2 regions of the Kitasatospora sp. NPDC101157 genome follow, and region 2 is predicted to be linked to the other one. Evidence: predicted binding sites of a transcription regulator. Region 2 holds the regulator's gene; the other holds the start of a gene.
What was found. The regulator HrcA, encoded in region 2, represses chaperone genes, less so after heat shock. The targets are predictions, from matches to a motif close to TTNGCACTCNGNNNNNCNGAGTGCNAA.
Positions count from the first base shown of each region.

Region 1: the regulator HrcA is predicted to act here: its motif matches at 8,603-8,629, upstream of groES (co-chaperone GroES).

Region 1 is NZ_JBIWPL010000001.1:611,478-622,412, forward strand. It holds gene alr (alanine racemase) at 1-173, shown strand, start outside; gene ACIRVF_RS02830 (alpha/beta fold hydrolase) at 170-1,459, shown strand; gene tsaE (tRNA (adenosine(37)-N6)-threonylcarbamoyltransferase complex ATPase subunit type 1 TsaE) at 1,561-2,055, shown strand; gene ACIRVF_RS02840 (hypothetical protein) at 2,183-2,377, shown strand; gene ACIRVF_RS02845 (hypothetical protein) at 2,439-3,005, opposite strand; gene tsaB (tRNA (adenosine(37)-N6)-threonylcarbamoyltransferase complex dimerization subunit type 1 TsaB) at 3,163-3,837, shown strand; gene rimI (ribosomal protein S18-alanine N-acetyltransferase) at 3,861-4,349, shown strand; gene tsaD (tRNA (adenosine(37)-N6)-threonylcarbamoyltransferase complex transferase subunit TsaD) at 4,342-5,433, shown strand; gene ACIRVF_RS02865 (hypothetical protein) at 5,430-5,690, shown strand; gene ACIRVF_RS02870 (polysaccharide deacetylase family protein) at 5,769-6,686, shown strand; gene ACIRVF_RS02875 (methyltransferase domain-containing protein) at 6,662-7,858, opposite strand; gene ACIRVF_RS02880 (hypothetical protein) at 7,876-8,190, opposite strand; gene ACIRVF_RS02885 (hypothetical protein) at 8,187-8,522, opposite strand; gene groES (co-chaperone GroES) at 8,771-9,076, shown strand; gene groL (chaperonin GroEL) at 9,209-10,837, shown strand.
Region 2 is NZ_JBIWPL010000004.1:426,964-437,898, reverse strand. It holds gene ACIRVF_RS11855 (AMP-dependent synthetase/ligase) at 232-2,169, shown strand; gene hemW (radical SAM family heme chaperone HemW) at 2,226-3,455, shown strand; gene ACIRVF_RS11845 (Uma2 family endonuclease) at 3,497-4,054, shown strand; gene ACIRVF_RS11840 (DUF3097 domain-containing protein) at 4,045-4,878, opposite strand; gene ACIRVF_RS11835 (hypothetical protein) at 4,903-5,487, opposite strand; gene htpX (zinc metalloprotease HtpX) at 5,520-6,440, opposite strand; gene hrcA (heat-inducible transcriptional repressor HrcA) at 6,708-7,742, shown strand; gene dnaJ (molecular chaperone DnaJ) at 7,816-8,958, shown strand; gene ACIRVF_RS11815 (16S rRNA (uracil(1498)-N(3))-methyltransferase) at 9,052-9,801, shown strand; gene ACIRVF_RS11810 (PDZ domain-containing protein) at 9,873-10,935, shown strand, end outside.

The sequences.
Region 1 (10,935 bases), on a different contig from region 2:
CCGGGGTCGGCGACGAGGTGCTGCTGTTCGGCAACGGTGAACGCGGTGAGCCGACCGCGGAGGACTGGGCCCGCGCCAGCGGCTCCATCTCGTACGAGATCATCACCCGGATCGGCGCCCGGGTGCCCCGCCGCTACCTGGGCGGCAGCCACGACGGGAGCCGCACGGTATGACCGAGGCACCGGACGGGACCAGCCCGGTGGCGGCGGTGGCCAAGGCGGCCGGCGCGGCCGGCACCGGGGTGAGCCGGGCCGGTCTGATCGGGATCTCGGTCGGTGTGCTGGCGGCCGGCGCGGCCGCGGGCGTGGCGATGGAGCGGCTGACGGTCGGCCGGGCGATGCGCCGCCGGGCTCGGGCCGAACTGGAGGCGGCGGCCCCGTACGGCTCGCTGCGCGGGCGCCCGCGGACGGTGGCCGCGCCGGACGGCACCGAGCTGTACGTCGAGCTGGACGGCACGGGCTGGGACGAGCCGGACGGCGGCGAGTCGGACGGCGGCGAGTCGGCGGGTGACCGCCCCGAGCCGCTGACCGTGGTGTTCAGCCACGGCTACTGCCTCAACCAGGACAGCTGGCACTTCCAGCGCGCGGCGCTGCGCGAGGGCCTGCGGCTGGTCTTCTGGGACCAGCGCAGCCACGGCCGCTCCGAGCGCTCCCGCTCCTACCTGGCGGGCGAGCCGGCCGGGATCGACCAGCTGGGCGGCGACCTCAAGGCGGTGATCGACGCCGTCGCGCCGACCGGGCCGCTGGTGCTGGTGGGCCACTCGATGGGCGGCATGACGGTGATGGCGCTGGCCGACCAGCACCCGGAGCTGTTCCGGGAGCGCGTCGCCGGGGTCGCGCTGGTGGGCACCCTGGCGGGGGACTGGAACGAGGTGAGCCTCGGTCTGCCGACGGTCGGGGCCAAGCTGTTCAAGAGGGTCGCGCCCGGCGTGGTGAAGCTGCTGGGCCGTCAGGTCGAGCTGGTGGAGGCGAGCCGGCGGATCGGTTCGGACGTCGCCGCCGTGTTCTACCGGAAGTTCTCCTTCGGGGGGCGGGACGTCGATCCCGGCGTGGTGCGCTTCGCCGAACAGCTGCTGGACGCCACCCCGATCGACGTGGTGGCCGAGTTCTACCCGGTGTTCGGCGCCCACGAGAAGTACGCGGCGCTGGCGGCCCTGCACGGTCTGCCGGCCCTGGTGCTGGCCGGGACGAAGGACCTGCTGACCCCGTCGGCGCACAGCGAGGCGATGGTCGAGCGGCTGCCGGGCGCCGAGCTCGTGCTGGTCGAGGGGGCCGGGCACCTGGTGCTGCTGGAGCGCCCGGAGCCGGTCGACCGCGAGCTGGCGCTGCTGCTGCGCCGGGCCGCCGACTTCGCCGGCGCCGCGCCGCTGTCCCCGGCCGTCCTCGCACTCGCCGAGGAGCCGCCCGTGGACGGTGCCGGGGGCGCGGCGGCGCACGATCCGGCCGTCGACCCCGTCTGAGCCCCCCACCCGCCGCGGCGGGGTGCGCCGGTGTGGCACGGTAGCGGTGGCGGCCGGTGTTCGGCCCGCCGTTACGGACGACCGAAGGGCAAGACACGCGCATGGGCTCGCACGCCACTCTCACCGTCCCCACCCCGGAGCGGATGGGCCGGCTCGGCCGGGAGCTGGCCGCGCTGCTGCGGCCGGGGGACCTGGTGCTGCTCTCCGGCGAGCTGGGAGCGGGGAAGACCACGCTGACCCGGGGCCTGGGGGAGGGGCTGCAGGTCCGCGGGGCGGTGACCTCGCCGACCTTCGTGATCGCCCGGGTGCACCCCTCGCTGGTCGGCGGCCCGGCCCTGGTGCACGTGGACGCGTACCGGCTGGGCGGGGACCTGGACGAGATGGAGGACCTCGACCTGGACGTCTCGCTGCCGGAGTCGGTGATCGTGGTCGAGTGGGGCGAGGGCAAGGTCGAGCGCCTGTCCGAGGACCGGCTGGAGGTGCGGATCGAGAGGGCGATCGGCGACACCGCCGGGGAGGACCACGATCCGCGCCGGGTGGTGCTGACCGGCCTCGGGGAGCGCTGGGCGGGCGTGGAGCTGGCGAAGCTGGCCTGAGGCGCGTCCGGCGCCGGTCGACCGTTCCGCCGTTTTGCCGACAGGCTGTCGGCAAGGTGTTGCGAGCGGGGTGCCGGGCGTGGTGGGATGGGTGCTGCGGTTAGGTCTGCCTAACTAGGGAGGCGCCATGTCGAGCACCACCCCCGCCCCGGAGCGCGCCGCGCGCACCACCGGGGCCGGAGAGTCCGCCCACCGCGCCGCGGGTGAGCCGATGCGGGCGCTGCTGGCCGCCTGCGCGGCCGCCGAGGCGGTGTCCACCCCGCCCGAACCGCGGCCCCGGCAGGCCGAGGAGCCCGAGGCGGAGACGCCCCGGGCCGCGTAGCACCTACTCCGCGCAGCACCCGCCCCACCCGCCGCCCGCCGTACGGGCGGCGGGGCCGGGCTCAGGCGATCACGACCACCTTGGTGCCGTTCGACGCGAAGTCCCAGAGCAGCTGGCCGTCGGCGCGGCTGCTGCGGATGCCACCGGTCTTGGCCTTCGGGTCGGCGGTCGGGGTCGCGTCGTCCAGGACCGCGCCGAAGCCGAACACCACGCCGTTCTGCTGGGCGAAGCGCACCACGTGCTCGATCTTCCGGCCGTCCGTACCGGTGCCGGCCGCGGTGCGGCTGTACACCGAGTAGCTGCCCGGGGTGGGCTCCACCGACCCCGGTGTGACCGGGAAGGCGGCCGCGACCTGCGGGTTCTTCTTCGGGTCGACCAGCCAGACGAAGTGGCTGCCGGCCGAGTAGACCACCCGGGTGCCGCTGCCCGAGGAGGCCGGCAGCGGCGGGACGGTCGGGGTGGCGGAAGCGCTCGGCGTCGCGGAGGCGGCCGGGCCGGTGGTCGTCGAGGCGACGGTCGGACGGGCTCCGCCCGCGCGGTCCTGGGCGCCGTTGGCCTGGAAGGCCAGCAGACTCACCACCGCCAGGGCCCCCAGGGTCAGCCCCGTGACCACCACTCCAGGACCCATCTTCGCCACGTGCCCGCTCCCGCCGCTGTTCGCTGTTCGTACCGCCCTAATCGTGCCAGGTCCCCCCGGCCGGTCGGCAGCGCCCTTGCACGTGTGTTCCGGAGGGGGACACCAGCTCGATCGGCCGGTCGGCCCAACGTCGGTCTAACCTTGACCCGTGCTGCTGCTCGCGTTCGACACCGCTACCCCCGCCGTCACCGCCGCCGTCCACGACGGCACGGCGGTCCTCGCCGAGACCCACCAGGTCGACGCCAGGCGCCACGGCGAACTGCTGCTGCCCGCGATCGACCAGGTCCTGCGGGCCGCCGGTGCGGACAAGCACCGGCTCACCGGGATCGCGGTCGGCGTCGGCCCCGGCCCGTACACCGGCCTGCGGGTCGGCCTGGTGACCGCCGCCGCGCTCGGCCACGCGCTCGGCGTGCCGGTGCACGGCGTCTGCACCCTGGACGCGATCGCCTTCCAGGCCCGCGCCGAGGGCCTGGCGGGGCAGCCGTTCACCGTCGCCACCGACGCGCGCCGCAAGGAGGTCTACTGGGCCTCGTACGACGCCGACGGCGGCCGCACCGAGGGCCCCGGAGTGGACCGCCCGGCCGAGCTGACGCCTGCGGCCCGCTCGGTCGGCGCCGGCGCGCTGCTCTACCCCGAGGCCTTCCCGGGCGCGCACGGCCCCGAGCACGTCTCGGCCGGCGCCCTGGCCGGCTTCGCCGCCGCCGAGCTGGCCGCCGGGCGCGAGCTGCTGCCGAACGTGCCGCTGTACCTGCGCCGCCCGGACGCCCAGGTCCCGGTCGGCTACAAGACGGTTCTGGGGGGCAAGGCGGTGCTCCCGGCGTGAACCACGGCACCACCCTGCGCCCGATGCGCTGGTGGGACATCGAGCCGGTGATGGACCTGGAGCGCAGGCTGTTCCCCGAGGACGCCTGGTCCCACGGAATGTTCTGGTCCGAGCTCGCCGAGGCCCACCCCGGCGGCACCCGCCACTACTCGGTCGCCACCGCCGCGGACGGCACGATCGTCGGCTACGCCGGTCTGATGACCGTCGCCGGCGAGGGAGACGTCCAGACCATCGCGGTCGACGAGCGCCACCAGGGCGCCGGCCTCGGCACGGCGCTGCTCACCGACCTGATCCACGAGGCCGCCCGCCGGGGCTGCGCCGACCTGCTGCTGGAGGTGCGGGTGGACAACCAGCGCGCCCAGCGGCTGTACGAGCGCCACGGCTTCGAACCGGTGGGCATCCGGCGCGGCTACTACCAGCCCGCCGACATCGACGCGCTGGTGATGCGCCTCGAACACCCCAGCACCGACAGCACCGACCCGAAGGACATTGAGGACACCCCCCATGGCTGACGAACCGCTCGTCCTCGGCATCGAGACCTCCTGCGACGAGACCGGCGTCGGCATCGTGCGCGGCACCACGCTGCTGGCCGACGCGGTCGCCTCCAGCGTCAACGACCACGCCCGCTTCGGCGGCGTCGTCCCGGAGATCGCCAGCCGCGCCCACCTGGAGGCGATGGTCCCGACCATCCAGCGCGCCCTGGACACCGCCGGGGTCAAGGCCGGCGACCTGGACGGCATCGCCGTCACCGCCGGCCCCGGCCTGGCGGGTGCGCTGCTGGTCGGCGTCAGCGCGGCCAAGGCGTACGCCTGGGCGCTGGACAAGCCGCTGTACGGGGTCAACCACCTCGCCTCGCACATCTGCGTCGACCAGCTGGAGCACGGCCGGCTGCCCTCGCCCACGATGGCCCTGCTGGTCTCCGGCGGGCACTCCTCGCTGCTGCTCAGCGAGGACATCACCACGGACGTCCGTCCGCTCGGCGCGACCATCGACGACGCGGCCGGCGAGGCCTTCGACAAGGTCGCCCGGGTGCTCGGCCTGGGCTTCCCGGGCGGCCCGATCGTCGACCGGACGGCCCGCGAGGGCGACCCGAAGGCGATCAACTTCCCGCGCGGCCTGACCGGGAAGAACGACCCCGAGTACGACTTCTCCTTCTCCGGCCTGAAGACCGCCGTGGCCCGCTGGGTGGAGGCCAAGCGCCGGGCCGGCGAGGAGGTGCCGATCGCGGACGTCGCGGCCTCCTTCCAGGAGGCGGTCACCGACGTGCTCACCCGCAAGGCCGTCAAGGCGTGCAAGGACAACGGCGTCGACCACCTGATGATCGGCGGCGGCGTCGCGGCCAACTCCCGGCTGCGCGAGATGGCCCAGCAGCGCTGCGACCGGGCCGGCATCCGGCTGCGGGTGCCCCGGCCGGGCCTGTGCACCGACAACGGCGCGATGGTGGCGGCGCTGGGCTCCGAGATGGTGTGGCGGGACCGCGCCCCCTCCGCCTTCGACCTGTCGGCGGACTCCTCGTTGCCCGTCACCGACGTCCACGTGCCGCACACCCATGTCCACGGTCAGGCCTACGACGCCCTCGGCGGGGGCGCCGCGTGACCGTCGCCGCGATGTGGGAGGCCCGCGCGGCGGACGGCCGGGCGGCCGAACTCGCCGCCTGGCTGCGGGAGTCCGCGCTGCCCGCGCTGCGCGGCGCGGCCGGGCTGACCCGGACCGAGCTGTTCTCCGCGCCCGGCGAGCGGGTCCTGCTGATCACCTGGTGGGAGGGCGTACCCGCGCCGGTCGCCGACCCGCCGGCCGAGCTGTTGGGCCGCCCGGTGCACCGCTGGTCCTTCACCAGCGAGTACGTCGAGTAGGTCGTGCTCGGGAACCGCGCGACGGCCGCTACCGTGCATAGCTGAGAGAAAGCTGGACGGGACCGGGAGCGCGGTGCGGTGAACAGGGACGGGCGGAGCAGGACCAGGACCAGGGCGTACGCGGCGGGGGCGCTGGCGCTGCTGGCCTTCACCACCGCCTGCGGCGACAACGGGGGCGGCACCGCCGCACCGGCCGGGACCGGGGCCGCGTCGGCGGCGCCCCAGCCGTCCGGCGGTGGCGGCGCGCCGAGCGCCGCGGCCACCACGCCCGGCGCGGCACCGGCCGAGGGCGACGCCGCGGCCTGGGCGAAGTGGAACCTCAAGCCGCTGGCCCCGGCCCCCGCGCCGCCCGCCGACAAGCCCATCAAGCTCGAACGCACCGGCACCGTACCGGTGTTCAGCGACGTGAAGACCACCGACAAGGTCGTCTTCATCACCATCGACGACGGTGCCGAAAAGGACCCGAAGTTCGTCGAGATGCTGACCGACCTCAAGGTGCCGATCACGATGTTCCTGACCAAGGACATCGTCAAGAACGACTACGGCTACTTCAAGCCGCTCCAGGCCCTCGGCAACCACATCCAGAACCACACCGTCACCCACCCGGTGATGAGCAAGCTTCCGCCGGACAAGCAGAAGTCCGAGATCTGCGAGGACCAGGCCGCGCTCACCCAGCAGTACGGCACCGCCCCGCTGCTGTTCCGCCCGCCGTTCGGCGACGGCGCCAACACCCCGACGCTCAACACCTCGGTGCAGCAGTGCGGTCCGCGCGCGATCGTGCTCTGGCGCGAGTCGATGCAGATCCACGACATGCAGTACCAGGCGGGCGACAAGAAGCTGAAGCCCGGCGACATCATCCTGGCGCACTTCCGCGGCCCCAAGGAGCTCAAGGGCGCCACGATGACCCAGATGTTCGCGGACCTGCTGGCCCGGATCCAGGAGCAGGGCTTCTCGGTGGCCCGGCTGGACGACTACATCCAGCCGCCGGCCTCCTGAGGCGTCCTCACCGGCTGTCCCAGCATCATCAGCGGCCCGTTGTCGGTGCGGCTGAGGATCACCGTGACGGTGTTCGGCCCGGAGGGCTTGAGCTGACGGCGCAGCTCCTCCGGGGTGATCGCCATCCCGCGCTTCTTGATCACCACCGTGCCGACCCCGCGCTCGCGCAGCAGCGCCTTCAGCTTCTTGATGTGGAAGGGCAGCACGTCGGTGAGCTCGAAGGCGTGCGCGTACGGGGTGGCGACCAGCCGGTCCGAGGTCAGGTAGGCGATCTTCGGATCGATCAGCCGGCCGCCGACCTGCTCGGCCACCTCGGCCACCAGGTGGGCCCGGATCACCGCGCCGTCCGGCTCGTACAGGTACCGCCCGACCGGGCCGGCCGGGGGGTCGGGAAGATCGCCGCCGGTCAGGCTGGCGGCCTGCGGCAGCAGCGTTGCGCGGTGCGGGCGGTCCGCCCCGGTGCCGAACCAGAGCACCGCCTCCTTGACGTCCCCGTGGTCGGACACCCACTCGGCCTCGGCGTCCGCGGGAACGGCCTCGTGAGGGATGCCCGGGGCGACCTTCAGGGCGCCGATCGGGGTCCGCCGTCCGGCCTCGATGGCCCAGGAGAGCGGCGGGGCGTACGCCTCCGGGTCGAACACCCGGCCGCGCGAGGTGCGCCGGGCCGGGTCGGTGAACACCGCGTCGTAGCCGGTCACGTCCACCTCGGCGACGTCCGCGCAGACCACCTCGACCAGGTCGGCCACGCCCAGCGCGGCGGCGTTGGCCGCGGTGGCGGCGCAGGCCGCCGGATCCCTGTCGACGGCCAGCACCTCGATCCCGGCCCGGGCCAGCGCCAGCACGTCGCCGCCGATGCCGCAGCACAGGTCCGCCAGCCGCCGTACGCCCAACCCGGCGAAGCGGCGCGCCCGCCACTCGGCCACGCTGCGCCGGGTGGACTGCTCGACGCCGTTGGGCGTGAAGTACATCAGGTCGGCGTCCGCCCCGAACTTCGCCCGCGCCCGCTGCCGCAGCCGCGCCTGGCCGAACGCCGCCGACACCAGCTCCGCCGGGTGCTCCCGCCGCAGCCGGGTGGCCAGCGCCAGCTCCTCCTCGGGGGCGAACTCGCGCAGCTCGGCGAGCAGGGCCTGGCCCTGGGGGGTCAGCAGGGGCTGGAGGTTCTCGGTGTCCACGAGCTCATTCTCGCCGGTCAGTCGATCAGCCAGAGCAGCAACGCCAGGGCGGGCGGCGTCGCCAGGGCGGCGACCGGCGTGATCCGGTACCCGAGCCGTCGGCTGCCCCACGCCGACCATCCGCCCAGCCCGGCCGGGACCGCGAAGACGAGGGCCAGCGCCGTGTCGGCGGCGGCCGTCGAGTGGTCGGGGTGGCCCCACATGTAGATGCCGGTCACCAGCGCCACCAGGACGGCCGCCACCACCAGCGACACCATCGCCACCACGGCCACCAGCAGGTCCACCGCCCAGGGCAACCGCGGACGCGCAGGAGCGTCCTCGGCCGGGCTCACCGCCACAGGATGCCCGAGGAGAGGACCGCCGGGACCAGGAAGGGCGAGAGCGCGGCGGTGACCGTCAGGAACTGGTAGCCGGACCGCCGGCTGCGCACGGCCACGACGACGCTCGCCACGAGGGCGGCCACCGGGGCGGCGATCATCCCGATACCCAGGAAGGCCCAGATGCGCCCGTCCCCGTCGTCCCCGGAGCCGGCACCGCTGCCGAGGCAGACGGTGAGGTAGAAGACGGCGAACGGGAGCACGACGCCGAGCAGGGGCACTGCCAGCAGGGCGAGGGCCACGTCCTTGAGCCGGGACGGGCCGACGCGCAGCGGAATCGATGTCATGTCAGGAGTCTTGCCGCGGGCCCGCGCCCCGCACATGAGTACGGCTACTCATCCGCGACCCGAGTCCGCCGGGCGCGCCGTTGGCACTCTGGTTGACTGAGTGCTAACGGCAGCCTATGGTCGTCCTTGGCACTCCCCAGTGGGGGAGTGCTAACGCGAAGACGTGTGTCTGACCCCCGCGACGGCAGGCCCGCAGGTTCGCCCCTACCCGTTAGAAAACCCCGTAATCTCCGAAGGGGAGCTCGGACGTGACCACCAGCAGCAAGGTTGCCATCAAGCCGCTCGAGGACCGCATCGTGGTCCAGCCGCTCGACGCCGAGACCACCACGGCCTCCGGCCTGGTTATCCCGGACACCGCCAAGGAGAAGCCCCAGGAGGGCGTCGTCCTGGCCGTCGGCCCGGGCCGCTTCGAGGACGGCCAGCGTCTGCCGCTCGACGTCGCCGTCGGTGACATCGTCCTGTACTCGAAGTACGGCGGCACCGAGGTGAAGTACCAGGGCGAGGAGTACCTCGTCCTCTCGGCTCGCGACGTTCTCGCCATCATCGAGAAGTAACAGCACCGAGAAGTAAGACGTTCCGACCCGCCCCGGATCCGTGTCCCAAGTGACAGGGGCCCGGGGCGTGGTTGTTGGTTCACGTAGTTCGGCGGCCGGTCGGCCGGCCGCAGCCCCGAGGGAATAGGGAACATGGCGAAGATCCTGCAGTTCGACGAGGACGCCCGCCGCTCGCTGGAGCGCGGTGTCAACAAGCTGGCCGACACCGTCAAGGTGACCATCGGCCCCAAGGGCCGCAACGTCGTCATCGACAAGAAGTTCGGCGCCCCGACCATCACCAACGACGGTGTCACCATCGCCCGTGAGGTCGAGCTGGACGACCCGTACGAGAACCTTGGCGCGCAGCTCGTCAAGGAGGTCGCCACCAAGACCAACGACGTCGCGGGTGACGGCACCACCACCGCCACCGTGCTGGCCCAGGCCCTGGTCAACGAGGGTCTGCGCAACGTCGCCGCCGGTGCCGGCCCGGCCGCCCTGAAGAAGGGCATCGACAAGGCCGTCGCCGCCGTCTCCGAGCACCTGCTGTCCGTCGCCCGCGAGATCGAGGGCAAGGACGACGTCGCCGCCGTCGCGTCCCTCTCCGCGCAGGACGCCCAGGTCGGCGAGCTGATCGCCGAGGCGATCGACAAGGTCGGCAAGGACGGTGTCATCACCGTCGAGGAGTCGAACACCTTCGGCGTGGAGCTGGACTTCACCGAGGGCATGCAGTTCGACAAGGGCTACCTGTCGCCGTACTTCGTCACCGACGCGGAGCGTCAGGAAGCGGTCCTGGAGGACCCGTACATCCTGATCAACCAGGGCAAGATCTCCTCCATCCAGGAGCTGCTGCCGCTGCTGGAGAAGATCCTGCAGAGCGGTGCCTCGAAGCCGCTGCTGATCATCGCCGAGGACGTCGACGGCGAGGCGCTGTCGACCCTGGTCGTGAACAAGATCCGCGGCACCTTCAACGCCGTCGCCGTCAAGGCCCCGGGCTTCGGCGACCGCCGCAAGGCGATCCTCGGCGACCTGGCCGTCCTGACCGGCGGCACGGTCATCTCCGAGGAGGTCGGCCTCAAGCTCGACCAGGCCGGTCTGGACGTGCTGGGCACCGCCCGCCGCGTGACCATCACCAAGGACGACACCACCATCGTCGACGGTGCCGGTGACTCCGAGGCCGTGGCCGGCCGCGTCGCCCAGATCAAGGGCGAGATCGCCGCGACCGACTCCGACTGGGACCGCGAGAAGCTGCAGGAGCGCCTGGCCAAGCTGGCCGGCGGCGTCTGCGTCATCAAGGTCGGCGCCGCCACCGAGGTGGAGCTGAAGGAGCGCAAGCACCGCCTGGAGGACGCCATCTCGGCGACCCGCGCCGCGGTCGAGGAGGGCATCGTCGCCGGTGGTGGCGCCTCCCTGGTCCACGCCGCCAAGGTGCTGAACGACGGCCTGGGCCTGTCGGGTGACGAGGCCACCGGTGTCGCCGTGGTCCGCAAGGCGCTGCACGAGCCGCTGCGCTGGATCGCCCAGAACGCCGGCCTGGAGGGCTACGTCATCACCTCCAAGGTCTCCGAGCTGGAGATCGGCCAGGGCTACAACGCCGCCACCGGCGAGTACGGCGACCTGGTGAAGGCCGGCGTCATCGACCCGGTCAAGGTCACCCGCTCCGCCCTGGAGAACGCCGCCTCGATCGCCTCCCTGCTCCTCACCACCGAGACCCTCGTGGTGGAGAAGAAGGAGGAGGAGGCCGAGGCCGGTCACTCCCACGGCGGCCACGGCCACTCGCACTGACGCCGAACGCCTGACCGGAGGCCCGGTCCGCAACCCCGCGAGGGGCAGCGGGCCGGGCCTCCGGTCGTGCGGGGCGGTGCTCCAGGCTTCAACTATCA
Region 2 (10,935 bases):
TGTCCGGCTGAGGTTTGCCGGGCCTTTGCCATTGCCGCCGCGGGGTGGGGCACCGGCCCCGCGGGGGTGTGCCAGCTGGATTCGCCCCCTTACGGAATGACCGGTTTCCCCCTAGGCTGCTGACTACGCCCTTGTTACTGACCGGTACCGCTCACGTTAACGGGCCCGGCGGCCGCCCCCACGGACGCCGCGACAATCCCTCAGACGGCCACCCGCCCCCGGAGGTCCTCGTTGAGTTCCGCGCAGTCCCTGATCGACTCCGGCAAAGCCGACATCGTCGCCGGGCGTCCCGCCTCCGTCGCCCACCTGTTCCTGGAACGCGTCGCCGCCACCCCGAACCATGAGGCCTACCGCTACCCCGCCTCGGTCGACGAGCAGGCCGCGGACGGCGCGCCGGGCGCCGAGCAGTGGCGCTCGCTCACCTGGGCGCAGACCGCCGTCCGGGTCAAGGCGGTGGCCGCCGGCCTGATGGCGCTCGGCATCCAGCCGGAGGACCGGGTCGCACTGGCCGCCTCCACCCGGCTCGAATGGATCCTCACGGACCTCGGCGCGATGTGCGCGGGCGCGGCCATCACCACGATCTACCCGAGCACCAACGCGGACGAGACGGCCTTCATCCTCTCCAACTCCGGCTCCCGGGCCATGTTCGCCGAGAACGTCGCCCAGCTGGCCAAGGCCGTCGACCACATCGACCAGCTGCCCGAGCTGCGCACCGTGATCCTCTTCGACGCGCCCGCCGAGGCGCCCCAGCCGGAGGCCCTCCGGACGGCCGGCCTCGACCTGATCACCCTGGCCGAGCTGGAACGGCGCGGCGCCGAGTACCTGGAGCAGCACCCGGACGCCGTCGAGAAGGCCGTGGCCGCGCTCGACCGGGAGCAGCTCGCCACCCTCATCTACACCTCCGGCACCACCGGCCGCCCCAAGGGCGTGCGCCTGGTGCACGACTGCTGGGCGTACGAGGGCCGGGCCCAGGAGGCCAGCGGCCTGCTCGGCCCCGACGACGTCCAGTTCATGTGGCTGCCGCTGTCGCACGTCTTCGGCAAGACGCTGATCTCCGGCCAGATCGCCACCGGCCACGTGATGGCGGTGGACGGCCGGGTCGACCGGATCATCCACAACCTGCCGGTCATCCGGCCCACCGTGATGGCCTCGGCGCCGCGCATCTTCGAGAAGGTGTACAACGGCATCGCCGGCCGGGCCCGGGCCGAGGGCGGCGCCAAGTACAAGATCTTCATGTGGGCCGCCCAGGTCGCCCGCGAGTACGCCCGGGTGGTCCAGGAGAGCCGGATCGCCACCGGCACCGAGAGCGCCCCGCTCGGCCTGCGGCTGCAGCACGCGCTCGCCGACAAGCTGGTGTACGCGAAGATCCGGGCAGCCTTCGGCGGCCGGCTGCGCGGCGCCGTCTCCGGCAGCGCCGCGCTCGCCCCCGAGATCGGCTACTTCTTCCTCGGCGCCGGGGTGCCGATCCTGGAGGGCTACGGGCTGAGCGAGACCAGCGCCGGCTCCTGCGTCAACCGCAAGGAGGATGTGCGGATCGGCACGGTCGGCCGCCCGCTGCCCGGCACCGAGGTGCGGATCGCCGAGGACGGCGAGATCCTGCTGCGCGGCCCCGGCGTCATGCGCGGCTACCACGACCTGCCGGAGAAGACCGCCGAGGTGCTGGAACCGGACGGCTGGTTCCACACCGAGGACATCGGCGAGCTGAGCCCCGACGGCTTCCTGCGGATCACCGACCGCAAGAAGGACCTGTTCAAGACCTCCGGCGGCAAGTACGTGGCGCCCAGCGAGGTCGAGGGCAAGTTCAAGGCGGTCTGCCCGTTCGTCAGCAACATCCTGGTGATCGGCAACGGCCGCAACTACTGCACCGCGCTGATCGGGCTGGACGAGTCGGTGCTGCTGCCGTGGGCCGCCGAGCACGGCCTGGCCGGGAAGAGCTACGCCGAACTGGCCGTCGAGCCGGCCGTGCACCAGCTGATCGAGGGCTTCGTCAAGCGGGTCAACGGCGACCTCCAGCGCTGGCAGACGATCAAGAAGTTCCACCTGCTGCCGCGCGACCTCGACATCGAGCACGGCGAGCTCACCCCCAGCCTGAAGATCAAGCGCCCGGTGGTCGAGCGGACCTACGCGGACGCCGTGGCGGCCATGTACGCGGGCGCCAACGAGGCCTGATCCCCGCTCCCGTACGGTCCGCGCGGAGTTCGCGGGCCGTACGGGACAATGGGGTCATGCCCTCCGCACTCCCCGACGGCGAACCGGTGCCGTCCGACGGTTCCCTGCCCACCGACGCCCTCGCCGGGCTGGGCCGGCGGCCGTTCGGCTTCTACCTGCACGTGCCGTACTGCGCCAGCCGCTGCGGCTACTGCGACTTCAACACCTACACCGCCACCGAGCTGCGCTCCTCCGGGGCGGTCGCCTCGCAGGAGACCTACGCGGACAACGTGGTCGCCGAGATCCGGCTCGCCCGCAGGGTGCTGGGCGACGTCGACCTGCCGGTGCGCACGGTGTTCCTCGGCGGCGGCACCCCCACCCTGCTGCCGGCCCGCGACCTGGTGAAGATGCTCGCCGCGCTGCGCGAGGAGTTCGGGCTCGCCCCGGACGCCGAGGTCACCACCGAGGCCAATCCGGAGTCCGTCGACCCGGCGTACCTGGCCGAGCTGCGCGAGGGCGGCTACAACCGGATCTCCTTCGGCATGCAGAGCGCCCGCCCGCACGTCCTCCAGCTGCTCGACCGCCACCACACCCCGGGCCGCCCCGAGGCCTGCGTGGCCGAGGCCCGCGCGGCCGGCTTCGAGCACGTCAACCTCGACCTGATCTACGGCACCCCCGGCGAGTCCGACGACGACTGGCGGGCCTCCCTGGACGCCGCGATCGGTGCCGGGCCGGACCACGTCTCCGCGTACTCCCTGATCGTCGAGGAGGGCACCAAGCTGGCCGCCCGGGTCAAGCGCGGCGAACTGCCGATGATCGACGACGACGTGCACGCCGACCGCTACCTCATCGCCGAGCAGGCCCTCGCCGCGGCCGGCTACTCCTGGTACGAGGTGTCCAACTGGGCCACCACCCCCGAGGGCCGCTGCCGCCACAACGAGCTGTACTGGACCGGCGCCGACTGGTGGGGCGCCGGCCCCGGCGCCCACAGCCACGTCGGCGGCGTCCGCTGGTGGAACGCCAAGCACCCCGCCGCCTACGCCCGGGCCCTGGCGGAGGGCCGCACCCCGGCCCAGGGCCGCGAGGTCCTCGGCGACGAGGACCGCCGGGTGGAGCGCATCCTGCTGGAGCTGCGCCTGGTGGAGGGCGTCCCGCTCGACCTGCTGACCGACGTGGGCCGCAAGGCCGCCGCCAAGGCCCTGGCCGACGGCCTCCTCGCCGAGGAGTCCTACGAGCAGGGCCGCGCCGCCCTCACCCTCCAGGGGAGGCTGCTGGCCGACGCCGTCGTGCGTGACCTGGTGGACTGACATTCGTTAACGTGGGCGTCAGCCGTCGGAGGGAGCGTGCGATGACCGCCATCGATGATCGGATGACCGGGATCTTCGAGAACCTGGAGGTGCCGGAAGGCGTCAAGGCCGAACTCATCAGGGGGGAAATCGTGATGATGGCCGGGCCGGACATGGTCCACAACCTCATCGTCTCCGCGATTCAGCACCAGACTCCCTACGCCCGGTGGCGGGCACTCCAGACCCAGGACCTGATCATCTCCGGTGAGGCCAGCGAACCCCAACCGGATCTGGTCGTCTTCGAGCGTGGTGTCGTCCCGGAGACGGGCCGTCTGCTGCCCGCCTCCGCGGTGACGCTCGTGGTCGAGGTGGTCTCCAAGACCAGCGTGCACCGGGACTACCGGATCAAGCGTGAGATGTACGCCCAGGGTGGTATTCCGGCGTACCTCATCGTCGATCCGCTCAAGGGCGTGTGCGTGCTCCTCACGGACCTGACCACCGACACCCCGTCGGGGCTCCCGGTGTACTGGTCCGAACGGACCACCAAATTCGGTGACCCGATTCGGGTGGACCTGCTCGACATCACCATGGACACCTCGGAGTTCCGGACCTACTCCTGACCCGGCAGGGCCGTGAAGTCGATCAGTTCCTCGACCCGGCCCAGGAGTTCGGGTTCCAGGTCCTTGTAGCTGTTCACCTTCGAGAGGATGTGCTTCCAGGCGGCCGGGGTGTCCACCGGCCAGCCGAGGCGGCGGCAGGTGCCCTCCTTCCAGTCCTCGCCGCGGGGGACGGCGGGCCAGGCGGGGATGCCGACACTGGACGGTTTCACGGCCTGCCAGATGTCGATGTAGGGGTGGCCGACGACCAGCACGTTCTCGCCGGTGACCTGGGCGGCGATGCGGTGCTCCTTCGTCCCCGGGAGCAGGTGGTCGACCAGGACGCCCAGGCGCCGTCCCGGGCCGGGGGCGAAGTCGGCGACGATCGCCGGGAGGTCGTCGATGCCCCGGAGGTACTCGACGACGACGCCCTCGATGCGCAGGTCGTCGCCCCAGACCCGTTCGACGAGCTCGGCGTCGTGCCGGCCCTCGACGTAGATCCGGGATTCCCGGGCGACCCGGGCCCGGGCGCCGGGGACGGCGACGGAGCCGGAGGCCGTACGGCCCGGGCCGCGGGAGGGGGCCGGGGCGGCGGGGCGGACCAGGGTGACGACCCTGCCCTCCAGCAGGAAGCCGCGCGGCACCATGGGGAAGACCCGGTGCTTGCCGAAGCGGTCCTCCAGGGTGACGGTGAAGCCCTCGGCGGTCTTCTCGCAGCGCACCACCGCCCCGCAGTAGCCGGTGGCCGCCTCCTCGACCACCAGGTCCCGCTCGGCGGGCACCTCGGGTGCCGGCTGCTGCTTCTTCCACGGCGGGGTGAGGTCGGGTCCGTACTGGTGGCTGCGCATGGGGGCGACTATACGGACGGACCGTCAGAGGCCCGGCGCGCCCCAGACCGGGAACCAGCGGCCGAGGTCCTTCTCCAGCCGCAGGTCGTTCGCCAGCATCGCGTTGACCTGCAGCTCCAGCGGGCTGTTGCGCCGCTCCCCGCCGCCGGGCATCGGGGCGAAGGGGTAGAAGGTGCCGCGCTTGTAGAGGTAGACCAGGGCCAGTGACTGGCCCTCCCCGTTGCGGAAGCCCACCAGCGAGCAGAGCAGCTGCGGCCCGAAGCCGTTGGCCTCCAGCTCGCTGTTGACCGCGTGGAGGTCGTTCACCAGCTCCGGCAGTTCCTCGGGGGCGTGCCGGGCGAGCAGCCAGGAGTAGCCGTAGCCGTCCTTGGAGGCCTCCACCGGGACGCCGCCGCGCTCGGTGTCGGCGTCCAGCAGCGCCCGGACCTGCTGCTCCACCTGGACGAAGGCCGCGCCCTCGACGGCCGCGAAGCAGACCGAACCGAGCCCGGTGGGCAGGAACCCGGCCCCGGCCTCCAGGGTGAGCGCGGCGGACGGCACGCCGAACAGCTGGTCGAGGTCGGGCTTCACGGGCTTGGTGCGGCCGAACAGGGCGTCCAGGAATCCCACGTCGGTCCTTTCGTGAGCGGGGTCGGAACGGGTCAGCGGCCGAGCTGCTCGGAGATCTTCGCCAGCTGGGCCAGTCGCTTCTCCAGCGTCGGGTGGGTGGAGAACAGCTGGGAGGCGGTCTCCCGGGCGCTCAGCGCGGGGGCGAAGTAGAAGGCGTTGTAGGGCTGGGAGCGGCGCAGGTCCTCGGTGGGGATGGCGGCGATCTGCCCGGTCACCTTGGTGAGGGCGGAGGCCAGGGCGCTGGGCCGGCCGGTGAGCTGGGCGGCGGCCCGGTCGGCGGCCAGCTCACGGTAGCGGGAGAGCAGCCGGGTGAGCAGGAAGCTGATGGCGTAGACGACCATCGACACCAGCGGGATGACCAGCGCCGCGATCGCCGCGTTCTGGTCGTTGCTGTTGCGGTTGCCGCCGATGAACCCGCCGTACATCGCGATCCGGGTGATCGCCCCGGCGAGCACCCCGAGGAAGCCGGCGATGGTCATCACCGCGACGTCCCGGTGGGCGACGTGCGACAGCTCGTGCGCCAGGACGCCCTCCAGCTCCTCCGGTTCGAGCCGGCGCAGCAGGCCGGTGGTGACGCAGACCACGGCGTTCTGCGGGTTGCGGCCGGTGGCGAAAGCGTTGGGCATGTCGTTGTCGGCGACCGCCACGCGGGGTTTGGGCATGTCGGCCAGGGCGCAGAGCCGGTCGATCGTGCCGTGCAGCTGGGGGAACTGCTCCTCGGTCACCGGCCGGGCGCCCATGGCCCGCTCGGTGATCTTGTCGCTGAACCAGAACTGGGCCACGAACAGCCCGCCCGAGATCAGCACGATCAGCGGCCAGGCCCCGCGCAGCAGCGCGATCAGCAGGCCCGTGAAACCGACGTACAGCAGCCCGATCACGAACATCGTCGCGACCATGCGGCCGGTCAGACCGCGGTCGGGTGCGAAACGGGTGTGCTGGCCCGAGCTCGACATCTCCTGCTCCTCCGTTCGCCGTCGCTTCCGATGCTGCCACCCGGACGGCCCCGGGGCACCACCCGCGCACGCGGAGTGTCGTGGCGGCCGTCCGGAACTGCGGGCAGGATCACCCCGGCCGGGCCGTTCCTGCGGTAGGACCCGGGCCGTACACTGGCAGGTACGGTTTTGGCACTCGCGTGTGCAGAGTGCCAAGGTCGGGGCCGTCCGAGGAGCGGCTCACAGCATCACAGACGGACAACGTGCGAAGACGGAGGTGCGTGCCCCATGGCCGGTGAGGTCCGCCAGCTGGACGACCGCAAGCTCGCCGTGCTGCGCGCGATCGTCCAGGACTACGTGGGCACCGAGGAGCCGGTGGGCTCCAAGGCCCTGGTGGAGCGGCACAACCTGGGAGTGTCCCCGGCCACGGTCCGCAACGACATGGCGGCGCTGGAGGAGGAGGGGTACATCCACCAGCCGCACACCAGCGCCGGGCGCATCCCCACCGACAAGGGCTACCGGCTGTTCGTCGACAGGCTCGCCGAGATCAAGCCGATGAGCTCTCCGGAGCGCCGGGCGATCCGGCACTTCCTGGACGGCGCCGTCGACCTGGACGACGTGGTCAGACGGACGGTGCGGCTGCTCGCCCAGCTGACCCGGCAGGTCGCCGTGGTGCAGTACCCCTCGCTCACCCGCTCCACCGTCCGGCACATCGAGCTGGTGGCGCTGGCCCCGGCGAAGGTGATGCTGGTGCTGATCACCAACACCGGCCGGGTCGAGCAGCGGATGATCGACTGCCCGGGCACGGTCGGCGAGACGGTGCTGGCGGACCTGCGGTCGCGGATCAACGCGCGGGCGGCCGGCCAGCGGCTGCCGGACGTCCCGGGCCTGCTGGAGGACCTGCCGGCGGCCTTCGAGCAGGCCGACCGGCCTACCGTCAGTACGGTCCTGGCGACGCTGTTCGAGGCGCTCGCCGAACAGAACGAGGAGCGGATCATGCTGGCCGGCACGGCCAACCTGACCCGCTTCGGGCACGACTTCCCGCTCACCATCCAGCCGGTGCTGGAGGCACTGGAGGAGCAGGTCGTCCTGCTCCGCCTCCTGGGTGAGACCACGGACGCCGCGATGACGGTCCGGATCGGGCGGGAGAACGCGTACGAAGGGCTGAATTCCACCTCGGTCGTTTCGGTCGGCTACGGTTCGGGCGACGAGAGCGTGGCCAAACTGGGTGTGATCGGTCCGACCCGGATGGACTACCCGGGCACAATGGGGGCGGTGCGAGCGGTGGCACGGTACGTGGGCCAGATCCTGGCCGAGTCGTAGCAAACAGCCGTCGCCGGATGTCCGGCGGCGGTGTCCAGTCGCACTACTACAGGCGGAACAAGCGGAGCATTTGGTGGCCACGGACTACTACGCGGTACTCGGCGTCCGACGGGATGCGGGGCAGGACGAGATCAAGAAGGCGTTCCGGCGCCTGGCACGCGAACTGCACCCGGACGTCAACCCGGACCCGAAGACGCAGGAGCGGTTCAAGGAGATCAACGCCGCCTACGAGGTGCTCTCCGACCCGCAGAAGCGCCAGGTCTACGACCTCGGCGGCGACCCGCTGTCTCCCGGCGGCGGCGGTGGCGCGGGCGGCTTCGGCGCCGGCGCGGCGGGCTTCGGCTTCTCCGACATCATGGACGCCTTCTTCGGCGCCGCGGCCGGCCAGCGCGGCCCGCGCTCGCGCACCCGCCGCGGCCAGGACGCCATGATCCGGCTGGAGATCACCCTGGAGGAGGCCGCCTTCGGCACCACCAAGGAACTCCAGGTCGACACCGCCGTCACCTGCACCACCTGCAACGGCGAGGGCGCGGCCCCCGGCACCTCCGCCCAGACCTGCGACATGTGCCGCGGCAAGGGCGAGGTCTCCCAGGTCACCCGGTCCTTCCTGGGCCAGGTCATGACCTCCCGTCCGTGCCCGCAGTGCCAGGGCTTCGGCACCGTCGTGCCGACCCCGTGCCCCGAGTGCGCCGGCGACGGCCGGGTGCGGGCCCGCCGCACCCTGACGGTCAAGATCCCGGCCGGTGTGGACAACGGCACCCGGATCCAGCTGGCCGGCGAGGGCGAGGTCGGCCCCGGCGGCGGCCCGGCCGGCGACCTGTACGTCGAGATCGCCGAGACCTCCCACAGCGTCTTCCAGCGGCGCGGGGACGACCTGCACTGCACCGTCACCATCCCGATGACGGCGGCCGCGCTCGGCACCCAGGTGCCGCTGCAGACCCTGGACGGGCTGGAGGAGGTCGACATCCGGCCCGGCACCCAGTCCGGCCAGTCGATCCCGCTGCACGGCCGGGGCATCACCCACCTGCGCGGGGGCGGCCGCGGCGACCTGATAGTGCATGTCGAGGTGCAGACGCCCACCAAGCTCGACGCCGAGCAGGAGGAGCTGCTGCGCCGGCTCTCCATGCTGCGCGGCGAGGAGCGGCCGTCCGGCCAGTTCGCGCCGGGCCAGCAGGGCCTGTTCTCGCGCCTGAAGGACGCCTTCAACGGCCGGTAGTCGTCCCGGAAGGGGTGCCGGGGTCGGTTCCCTGGCACCCCTTCCGTGTTGTCCCCATTCGGCCGCAGGCCCCTTTCCGGAAAGGTCCCCCTCATGACCGCGCCCGTCTTCGTCGTCGAGACCGAGCGGATCGCCGCCGCCGCGCCCGGGGCCGTGGTGCGGCTCGACGGCGCGGAGGGGCGGCACGCGGCGGCGGTGAAGCGGCTCACGGCCGGCGAGGCGGTGACCCTGGCGGACGGGCTGGGCCTCGGCGTGGACGGCACCGTCGCCGAGGTGCTCGGCAAGGACGCCATCGACGTCACCGTGGACGCCGTGCGGCGGGAGCCGGAGCCGGTGCCGCGGATCGTGGTGGTCCAGGCGCTGCCCAAGGGCGACCGCGGCGAGCTGGCCGTGGAGACCATGACCGAGGTCGGCGTGGACGTGGTGGTCCCCTGGACCGCCTCCCGCTGCATCACCCAGTGGAAGGGCGAGCGCGGCGCCAAGGCGCTCGCCAAGTGGCGGGCCACCGCCCGGGAGGCGGGCAAGCAGTCCCGCCGGCTGCGCTTCCCCGAGGTGGGCGAGCCGGTGACCACCCGGCAGCTGGCGCCGCTGCTGGCCCAGGCCGCTCTGGCCGCCGTGCTGCACGAGGAGGGCGCCGAGCCGCTGGCGCAGGCCGCGCTGCCCGCCGGCGGGGACATCGTGCTGGTGGTCGGCCCGGAGGGCGGGGTCTCCCCGGAGGAGCTGGCCGCCTTCGCCGAGGCGGGCGCCGCGCCGTACCGGCTGGGTCCCTCGGTGCTGCGCACCTCGACCGCCGGGGTGGCCGCCGGGGCGCTGCTGCTGGGGCGCACCGGCCGCTGGGCGTAACTCCCGCGCGCCTGCCCGGAGTTCTCGGGAAATCGGGGCGGATCGTACCCGCACCTGCTTACGCTGACCGGGTGACGGACTCCGTGAGCACCTTCCCGGGCGCCTATCTGCGCCATCCCCATCTGCACGGTGACCTGGTCGCCTTCGTCGCCGAGGACGACCTGTGGCTCGCCCCGCTGGACGGCGGCCGGGCCTGGCGGCTGACCGCCGATCACCTGCCGGTGCACCATCCCAGGTTCTCCCCGGACGGGCGGCTGATCGCCTTCACCTCCACCCGGGACGGCGCCCCCGAGGTGCACGTGGTGCCGGTCGACGGCGGGCCGTCCCGGCGGCTGACGTACTGGGGCAACGGCGAGACCCGGGTGCAGGGCTGGACGGCGGACGGGCGCCCGATCGCCACCACCGGCGCGGGCGGCTCCGGCGTGCGGCGCACCTGGGCGCACGCCGTCCCGCTGGACGGCGGCGAGGCGGCGCGGCTGCCGTACGGGCCGGTCGGCGGGCTGGCCTTCGAGCCGGACGGCGAGCGCGTGCTGCTGGTGACGGTCAACAACCGCGAGCCGGCCTGGTGGAAGCGCTACCGGGGCGGCCGGGCGGGCAAGTTGTGGATCGGACGGGACCGGTTCGCCCGCGTCCACGAGGAGTTGGACGGGCAGCTCGACTCCCCGCTGTGGGTCGCCGGCGAGGGGGCGCCGGGCGGCCGGATCGCCTTCCTGTCCGACCACGAGGGCGTCGGGGAGCTGTGGTCCAGCCGCCCGGACGGCTCCGACCTGCGCCGCCACAGCAGCCACCCGGACGGCTTCTACGCCCGCAACGCCGCCACCGACGGCACCCGGGTGGTCTTCCACCGGGCCGGCGACCTCTGGCTGCTGGACGACCTGGACACCGCCGTGCCCCGCCGTCTGGACGTCCGGCTGGCCGGGCCGCGCACCGGCCGCCGCCCCCGCCCGGTGCCCGCCGCGCACTGGCTGGAGTCCGCCGCCCCCGACCGCACCGGGCGGGCCAGCGCCGTGGTGGTGCGCGGCAGCGTGCACTGGCTGACCCACCGGGAGGGCCCGGCCCGGGTGCTGGACGAGTCCCCGGGCGTGCGCGCCCGGCTGGTCCGGGTGGTGCCGGGGGAGGACGGCGGGCAGGGCG